Regions from separate parts of the Halanaerobium sp. genome, predicted to be linked through region 1. Evidence: riboswitches for the same ligand, from Rfam matches in the RefSeq annotation. Region 1 holds a riboswitch; each other region holds the start of a gene.
The links. A riboswitch is a leader RNA that binds a small molecule or an ion and turns the genes downstream of it on or off. The one in region 1 is predicted to bind S-adenosylmethionine.

Region 1 (3,212 bases):
TGACTCACCGGATGCATCAGATCAACATCAACCTGCAGTGGGGAGTTACCAATCAAACGTAAAATCTGGGTTTCTGTTTTTATTTTGTTGGGCATTAAATTCAGAATTAAGATCTTTAAAGAACGTATATCCTGATGAGTTGCGCGTGATTCTTTCATGACAAATATATTTTCATTTTCTAGGGTTTCTACTGCTGGTAATTCGTCCTGTATTTTAATAGGCATCTCTTCTCACTCCTGGCTTCTTAATTTTGAGCTGCTGCTAAAGCCTGATCTAAATCTACTTTCAGATCTTCAATATCTTCAATTCCAATCGACAATCTAATCAATTCAGGTGAAATACCTGTTTTCTTTAGGTCTTCATCACTTAACTGCTGGTGAGTTGTACTTGCCGGATGGATAGCCAGTGATTTTGCATCTCCAACATTGGCCAAATGAAGAAATAAATCAAGCTGGTTAATAAATTTCACGGCTGCAGCTTTACCACCCTTAATCCCAAAGGCAATCATCCCACCATTTCCATTTTCCAGATATTTTTGAGCATTTTGATAAGAGTCATGGCTTTCCAAACCGGGATAACTTACCCAGTCTACTCTCTGATCAGCTTCTAGAAATTCCGCTGCTGACTGAGCATTTTCCGAATGTCTCTGCATTCTCAAACCTAGAGTTTCCAGACCGGTAATTGTTAAAAATGAATTAAAAGGACTTGGAGCACTACCTAAATCTCTTAAAAGCTGAACTCTGGCTTTAGTTATAAAAGCTGCTTCTTCAAACTCCTCCTGAAATTTAATCCCGTGATAACTTGGGTCAGGCTCTACAAGCCCGGGAAATCTACCAGTATTCCAGTCAAAATTACCGCTGTCAACAATTACACCACCAATAGAATTACCGTGGCCGGCTATATACTTAGTGGTCGAGTGAATTACAATATCTGCCCCATGTTTAAATGGATTACACAAATAGGGAGTAGCAAAAGTATTATCAACTATTAAGGGAATACCTGACTGATGAGCAATTTCTGCCATCCTCTCAAAATCGGGTACAGATAAAGCTGGATTACCAATTGTCTCGACATATAAGGCCTTTGTCTGCTCATTAATTTCCTCTTTAAAACTTTCTGGATCTTCAGAATCAACAAAACTGACATCTATCCCCATATTTTTAAAGGTATGTTTAAATAAATTATGAGTACCACCATAAATTGAGCTTCCACTTACAATATGGTCACCATTATTACAAATAGTTAAAAGTGCAATCACTTCCGCTGCCTGTCCTGAAGAAACAGCCAGAGCTCCTACTCCACCTTCAAGAGCAGCAATTCTCTTTTCCAGGACCGAATTGGTTGGATTCATAATTCTGGTATAAATATTGCCTGGTTTTTTTAAGGCAAATAAACCTGCTGCATGATCTGTGTCATCAAATAAATAGGATGTTGTCTGATAAATAGGAACTGCCGCTGATTTCTTATTCTCGCCCGCTTCATAACCTGCATGTAATGCTAAAGTGTCAAATTTTAAACTCATTTAATTTCCTCCTCTAATTTTCTCTTCTCAAATTAAAAACAATAAAACCAGATGATCAACCTACTGATTACTACTGCCTGTACTACTCATTTCAAAAACAAAATATCCTGCTCTTGAATCAAAAAATCCCACTTCCTAAAAGAAGGAGTGGGTAATTAATTAACTCCTTATCTTTCAGGAATCTTCCTGCTGGAATTAGCACCGGGCAGTAACTAACTGCTGGTTGCCGGGTTTCAAAGGGCCAGTCCCTCCACCTCTCTAGATAAGTTTTATTGTTTTTTATAACTTTAACATAGATAAGCAATTCTGTCAAGTAAAGATTCTTATAAATCAACACTGACCGGCAGTTTTCCTTTTGCTTTAATTTTCCCTAAGATAAAATCTGCAGCTGCTTTCTGACCGGCCGGACTGTAATCATAAGTTGTTATAAAAGCCTGAGTTTTATCAATTAGTTGATAATCATATGGATTACGAAGTGCAAGCACCAGAACATTATTATTTTCAGCCAATTTTTCTGCCAGTTCTGCCTGATATCTATTTGCTGTGGCATTATAGGTGCAGACAATTATTAAATCACTAGCTTCTATTCTCTGCTGATCATCAAAACTTAAAACAGCATTCTTCTGCAGTCGAATATGATCCAGATTTATAATTTCCTTGTTCAAATAGTTGGCAAATAGATTGTTTTTTTCACCTTCATTTTCTGCCAGAGAAACCCTTCCCATTTCAAAATCAATGATAGTCATTTTTTTTCCTTTAATATTTTTTAGAGGAAAGACATTCTCATTTTTTACTAAAGTTAATGATTTTTCTGCTAGTTTTTGTGCAATTTTTTTGTGATTTTTAAAATTAATTTGAGCTGGATCGGCTTTATCTACCTGATCCAGAATAATCCTTTTTGCCTTAAGGCTTAAAATCCTTTTGACAGAGGCATCAATTCTTTTTTCGCTAATCCGGCCAGATTTAACAGCTTCAATTACAGCCTCAATTGCATTTTTCTGCCGCTGATAACTGTGGGAAACCAAAACTGTATCACTACCTGCTTCAATTGTTTTGACTGCACCCTCAACTGTACCAAAAGTATTAACTATTGCCTTCATTTCCATGCAGTCTGTAATGATTAAACCTTCAAATTTAAGTTCATTTCTTAGTAAATCAGTCAAAACTGACTTTGAAAGCGTGGCCGGAATATCTTCTTCTTTTTCAATTGCTGGAAAATACACATGAGCTGTCATTATACTGTCTACTCCAGCCTGAATTGCTTTTTTAAAAGGATATAATTCTACCTGATCCAGTCTTGAGCGCGGATGCTTAATAATTGGCAGATCAAGATGAGAATCTGTATCTGTATCTCCATGTCCCGGAAAATGTTTGGCAGTAGCAATAACTCCCCCAGACTGCAGGCCTTTAATATAGGCTGCACCCAACTCTGCCACCAGCTTTGGATCTCCCCCAAATGAACGGACTCCAATTAATGGATTATCAGGATTATTGTTAATATCAAGTACTGGAGCCAGGTTTACATTTATCCCTAAATTTTTAAGCTCTGAAGCAGTAGATTCAGCTACTTCTGTAGTTAAATCTTGATCATTAGCTGCTCCCAGAGCCATATTGCCTGGAAAATGAGTTGCACCAGCTAATCTGGTCACAGTTCCACCTTCCTGATCTGCAGAAATAAAAAGTGGAATTT
Region 2 (3,212 bases), on a different contig from region 1:
GAACTTTAATATCCATTCCTTTTTCCAGATCTCTAAAATATTCATCTGCTAAACTTTCTCGATCATATTCTGAATGACCGGTAGCAAATATTTGTCTACCATTTCTGCTTTCTAATAAATATATTCCCGCTTCTTTTGACTCTGATAAAATATTTAACGCTTCTACTTCTTCTATATCTTCTTTTCTTATTTCAGTATGCCTTGAATGAGGAACATAAAACAGATCATCAAAGCCCCTCATCAATTTTATATGTTTTTTATTTTTATAATGCTCAAAAATCCCAAACATTTTTTCTGATAGCGGATATTTTCCCACACCATAATGATGATATAGAGCTGCCTGACTTCCCCAGCAAATATGGAAGGTAGAGTAAACATGATGCAGGCTCCAATCCATAATTTGCTGCAGTTCCTCCCAATAATCTACTTCCTCAAATTCAAAAGTTTCAACTGGAGCTCCGGTAATTATCATTCCATCATATTTATTTTCCTTAATCTCATCAAATGTATTATAAAACTTAATTAAATGTTCTTCTGCTGTATTTTTTGAAGTATGAGTTACCGGATGCATCAGATCAACATCTACCTGTAGTGGTGTATTCGAAATCAAACGTAGAATTTGCGTTTCAGTCTTTATTTTAGTAGGCATTAAATTCAAAATTAAAATCTTCAAAGACCTTATATCCTGATGAGTTGCTCTAGATTCTTTCATTACAAAAATATTCTCATTTTCTAGTGTCTCTACTGCTGGTAAATCATTTTGAATTTTAACTGGCAATTTTATCACTCCAATCTATGCTTGAGCAGTTTTTAATGCCTGATTTAAGTCATTTTTAATATCATCAATATTTTCAATTCCAATTGAAAGTCTGATTAATTCCGGCGAAATTCCCGTCTTAATTAAGTCTTCTTCACTTAACTGCTGATGGGTTGTACTTGCCGGATGAATAGCTAAAGATTTAGTATCACCAACATTAGCCAGATGTAAAATAAGTTCTAATTTATTAATAAATTTCTCAGCCGCCTTTTTACCTCCTTTAATACCAAAGGCAACCATACCTCCATAACCATTGCTAAGATATTTTTTTGCATTCTGATGTGATTTATGACTTTCTAAGCCAGGATAACTGACCCATTCAACTCTTTCATCCGCTTCTAAAAATTCAGCAACTGCTTGAGCATTCTTGGAATGCTGTTTCATTCTTAAAGCTAATGTTTCCAGGCCGGTGATGGTTAAAAACGAATTAAACGGACTGGGAGAACTACCTAAATCTCTTAGAAGCTGAACTCTGGCCTTTGTAATAAAGGCAGCTTTACCAAATTCTTCTTGAAATTTAACCCCATGATAACTTGGATCAGGTTCAATTAATTCGGGAAATCTACCAGTATCCCAGTCAAAATTACCACTATCAACTATAATTCCACCAATCGAATTACCATGCCCGGAAATGTACTTTGTCGTCGAGTGTACAACTATATCTGCCCCAAATTCAAAAGGATTACAAATATAAGGTGAAGCAAAAGTATTGTCAACAATTAATGGTATTCCTGCCTGATGTGCTATTTCTGCCAACCTTTCAAAATCTGGCACAGCTAAAGAAGGATTACCAATAGTCTCAATGTAGAGAGCTTTTGTTCGTTCATTAATTGCAGCTTTAAATGATTCAGGATCTTCAGAATCAACAAAACTAACATCTATCCCCATATTTTTGAATCTATGTTTAAATAAATTATGAGTTCCACCATAAATAGAGCTGCCGCTTACTATGTGGTCTCCATTATTACAGATAGTTAGTAGTGCAATTACTTCAGCTGCCTGGCCTGAAGATACTGCTAAAGCTCCCACTCCTCCCTCAAGTTCTGTAATTCTCTTTTCCAGCACTGTATTACTTGGATTTTGAATTCTACTATAAATATCTCCTTCTTCTTTTAAAGCAAATAAATCTGCTGCATGTTCAGTGCTGTCAAATAAGTAAGATGTGGTCTGATAAATAGGAACTGCCGCTGATTTCCTGTTTTTGTCTGCCTCATAACCTGCATGTAGTGCTAAAGTTTCAAATTTTAATTTCATTAAATTTTCCTCCTCTAATTTTTGCTGCTCAAAATTTAATTTAACTAATAATTATAAATAATTTTGCCAATACAGCTGCTCAAAAACAATAAAATCATTGCTAAATAAAAAACCCCACTTCCTAAGTAAATATAGGAGTGGGTAATTTACTTGCTCCTTATCTCTCAGAAATCTTTCTGTTGGAATTAGCACCGGGCAAAATTAACTGCTGGTTGCTGGGCTTCAAAGGGCCAATCCCTCCACCACTCTTGATAAGTTTTATTGTTTTTTATAACTTTAACATAGATTAGTAATCCTGTCAAGAAAATAATTTTCTTTAATTATACAATTTAACTCTAATTAAGAATAAAAAATCATTATTTAATTGTAAAATTTATTTCTTTTTTCGCTGACGTGAACTTTTAATACCTAAAGATTTTCTGTATTTTGCAACAGTTCTTCTAGAAATATCTAATTCATATTTTTTAGCAAATATTTCAGCTAATTTACTGTCACTAAGTGGATGTGAGCTATCTTCAGCCTCAATTTCTTCACTCAACATTGCTTTGATACTAACTGATGAAACACCGTCAATACCACTGTTAAAAAAGAATTTCAAACTAAAAACTCCATGAGGTGTTTGTAAATATTTAGCAGTCGTAGCTCGGCTGACAGTGGATTCGTGCATTTCAATTTCTTCAGCAACTTCTTCCATTGTTAAAACCTTTAAATTTTTTAAACCATTTTCAAAAAAATCCATCTGCTTTTTTAAAATTGCTTGAGCAATTTTTCTAATTGTATTCTTTCTCTGTTCAATACTTTTGATCAGCCAAACAGCAGCCTGATATTTTTCCTTTAAATAATCACTAATCATATCATCATCTTGATTTTTTAATAAATTATAATAGTAAGAACTGATAGTAACAGTAGGATAAGCGGTATTTTTTTCTTCGATATAAAATTTTCCATCTTCTTTTTTTACAATTAAATCAGGATCAATATATTCAGCTTTACAGGAAGCAAAACTGCTGTCATAGTTTATATCTAATTTTTGAATTCTTTGATAAACTTCTGCTATTTCTTCTTTATTAAAACCTTCGGCAGCAAAAATTTCAGCAATCATTTCTAAATCTGTGGTTAGCTCACCTGACTCATTTAAACT
Region 3 (3,212 bases), on a different contig from region 1:
TCAGAATAAATTTAAGTATATCCAGGTCGATGAATATCAGGATGTCAACCATTCTCAGTATCATCTGGTTTCTCTGCTGGCCAGACCTCAAAATAATATTTTTGTGGTTGGTGATGACTGGCAGGGAATCTATGGCTTCCGGGGTGCTGATATCAGTAATATCTTAGAATTTGAGCATGACTATCCAGAAGCTAAAATTGTTAAGCTGGAGCGCAATTACCGCAGCTCCAATAATATTATTTCAGCCTCCAATCAACTGATAAACAATAACAGTCAGAATAAGGTTAAAGAAGCCTGGACTGAAGCTGACGATGGGGCTCCAATTTTTATAGCTCGAGCAGAAAGTCCTCTTGTTGAGGCAAAATATGTCTGTAAGCGGATTAATCACCTTGTTGATTTTTATAATTATAAATTAAGTGATATTGCTATTTTGTGCCGCAGCCATTTTCAATCGATGCAGCTGCAGAATCAGCTGCCAAAGTTTAGAATCCCTCATCAGCTGGTAGGAGGAGTTAGCTTTTTTGACCGCCAGGAAATTCGCTATTTTGTCAATTATCTTAAACTGCTGGTTAATCCTAATGACAGGCTGGCTTTAAAGCGGCTTTTTAGAATTGAGGTTCACGGGGTTGGAGAAATTTTGTTGAGTGAAATTAACAAATATGCCAGAGAGCACAATCTGAAAATTACTGATGTTTTTGAGAGTCCGACTCTTGTTAAGGGAATTGGAAATAACAAGGCGGCTAATATTATTGAATTTCAGCGGCGGGTTATTGACAGCATTTATGATCTGCGGGATGAAAAGCTGGCAATGCATAAAAAGGCTCTTGAGCTTTATCAGCGGGTAGATTTTGATCAAAATGTACTGGCAGAGCTTGACAGTCCAGAAGAGAGAAAAAAATATATGAACATGTTTTTAGAGGATATGGCAGATTTTCAAAAAAATAATCCCGGGCGAGGACTTTATGATTATTTATTGATTAACAAATTGATTTCAGATAAGGATATTAGCGAAGATACTCAGGAAAAGGTCAAAGTAATGACTGCTCATTCAGCCAAAGGACTTGAATTTCCAGTTGTTTTTATTATTGGAGCAGAGGAAGAAGTCTTTCCTCATCTAAAAAGTCTGGAAGAAAAGGCAGCAGGTTCAAATCCCTATGCTGTAGAAGAAGAGCGGAGGCTCTTTTATGTAGCAATGACCAGAGCTGAAAAATTACTCTTTATATCATTTTCAAATCGCAAAGTTTCCGGAGAACAGGGGCAGTACAAGCAGATTGTTCCTTCCAGATTTTTATATGAATTGCCTGAGCAGCGGCTTGATTTTACCAGTGTAGAAAGCAAAAAAGGCGGTTCCGGGATTCAGATGCGAAAAAATGTCGAAGTTATATAGGGCATTGTTCTTTATTTCACTATAACCAGGTACAAAACGGCCGTTTTGTACCTGGTACCAACAAAGTACTTGACAGATTTAAAATTGAGTGATAAACTACTATATAACTTAAAAAGAAAATAAAAATCATCAAGAGCGGTGGAGGGACTGGCCCTTTGATACCCGGCAACCTACTTAAAGTCTTTAGTAAGGTGCTAATTCCAGCATTTCCAGAAGGGAATGATAGATGAGAGGCAATCAAATCCTCTCAGGAGGATTTTTTTCATTTCTAACTGCTCTTGATATTTGGAGCAGTTTTATTATTTTTTAAAGGGTGATTAGTATTGATTAAAATTGAAAATTTAACTAAGCACTATCATGCAGCTCAGGGAAAAGTTGAGGCAATCAATGGACTCAACCTGGAAGTTGCTGATGGTGAGATATTTGGAATGATTGGACCCAGTGGTGCAGGGAAGAGTACTTTGATTAGAATGCTCAATTTACTGGAAGAGCCTACTTCTGGAACTATAAATATTAATGGTACAGATCTGACAGAACTCAGCTCTCAGAATTTAAGAGCTGCCAGGCAGAAGATTGGTATGATTTTTCAGCACTTTAATCTTCTTTCTTCAAGAACTGTCCTGGGGAATGTAGCTTTTCCACTTGAAATTGCAGGAGTGGGAAAAAAGAAAAGACGTCAAAAAGCAAAAGAATTAATTGAACTGGTCGGCCTGGAAGATCGGGCAGATCATTATCCAGCTCAGCTTTCTGGAGGTCAGAAGCAGAGGGTAGGTATTGCCAGAGCTCTGGCAAATGACCCTGATTTACTTTTGTCGGATGAAGCGACCTCATCGCTTGACCCGGAAAGTACTAAATCTGTACTTGAACTTTTAGGCAGAATTAGAGATGAGATGAACCTGACAATTATTTTAATTACCCATGAGATGGGAGTAATTAAAGATATTTGTGATCGAGTTGCTGTTTTAGAGGCTGGAGAAATTATTGAGGAAGGATCAATAATTGATATTTTTTCAAAGCCGCAGAAAGCGCTGACCAAAAAGTTTATCAGTTCAGTTATTGATTTTGATCTGCCGGAGCGCATAGTTAAATATGTTAGAAAAGAAAGACCGGGAGAATTAATTAGAGTTTCCTTTGTGGGAGAAAAGACACATGACCCCTATATTTCTGATCTGGTAAAACATTATTCAGTTGACGCAAATATTTTATATGGAAATATTGATGAAATTCAGGGTGTTCCTTTTGGTACTCTGGTGCTTGATTTAGAAGGGCAGCTGACCAATATTGAGGAAAGTATTGCCTATCTAAAGAGTCAGGATTTAAGAGTTGAGGTGTTGGATAATGTTTAATTTTATTACAGATTTAGCCCGCTACAATGATTTAATGATTAGCGGTTCTTTAGAAACTTTATACATGGTGGCAATGTCATTATTTTTTGCGATAGTAGGAGGAATTCCACTTGGTATTTTAACTACAATCACCAGACAGGGCCATATTTTACCCAATAAACCGTTAAATTTTATTCTTGATGGAATAATTAATATTGGGCGATCGATTCCTTTTATTATTCTAATGGTAGCAGTTATTCCCTTTACCAGAATGATAGTTGGGACTTCAATTGGCACCAATGCAGCGGTAGTTCCACTTTCTCTGGCAGCAATTCCATTTATGGGAAGAGTCACTGATAATGCGATTTTAGAAATTGATCAGGGAGTTGTCGAATCAGCTCAGTCGATGGGAGCCAGCCCCTTACAGATTGTATTTAAAGTTTTATTACCAGAATCACTGCCGGCGATTATTCTCGGCCTGACTCTGACAGCAATTAGTC

Region 2: linked by a shared signal. The riboswitch ahead of CI949_RS08910 (O-acetylhomoserine aminocarboxypropyltransferase/cysteine synthase family protein) and the one ahead of CI949_RS09415 (O-acetylhomoserine aminocarboxypropyltransferase/cysteine synthase family protein) in region 1 are both predicted to bind S-adenosylmethionine.
Region 3: linked by a shared signal. The riboswitch ahead of CI949_RS04335 (methionine ABC transporter ATP-binding protein) and the one ahead of CI949_RS09415 (O-acetylhomoserine aminocarboxypropyltransferase/cysteine synthase family protein) in region 1 are both predicted to bind S-adenosylmethionine.

What each region holds. Positions count from the first base shown of each region.
Region 1 is NZ_QBLR01000075.1:9,061-12,272, reverse strand. It holds gene metA (homoserine O-succinyltransferase) at 1-224, opposite strand, end outside; gene CI949_RS09415 (O-acetylhomoserine aminocarboxypropyltransferase/cysteine synthase family protein) at 245-1,522, opposite strand; SAM riboswitch class I at 1,687-1,791, opposite strand; gene nagZ (beta-N-acetylhexosaminidase) at 1,846-3,212, opposite strand, start outside.
Region 2 is NZ_QBLR01000068.1:10,773-13,984, reverse strand. It holds gene metA (homoserine O-succinyltransferase) at 1-778, opposite strand, end outside; gene CI949_RS08910 (O-acetylhomoserine aminocarboxypropyltransferase/cysteine synthase family protein) at 794-2,071, opposite strand; SAM riboswitch class I at 2,226-2,329, opposite strand; gene CI949_RS08905 (RNA polymerase sigma-54 factor) at 2,445-3,212, opposite strand, start outside.
Region 3 is NZ_QBLR01000022.1:19,281-22,492, forward strand. It holds gene CI949_RS04330 (ATP-dependent helicase) at 1-1,387, shown strand, start outside; SAM riboswitch class I at 1,511-1,620, shown strand; gene CI949_RS04335 (methionine ABC transporter ATP-binding protein) at 1,711-2,733, shown strand; gene CI949_RS04340 (methionine ABC transporter permease) at 2,726-3,212, shown strand, end outside.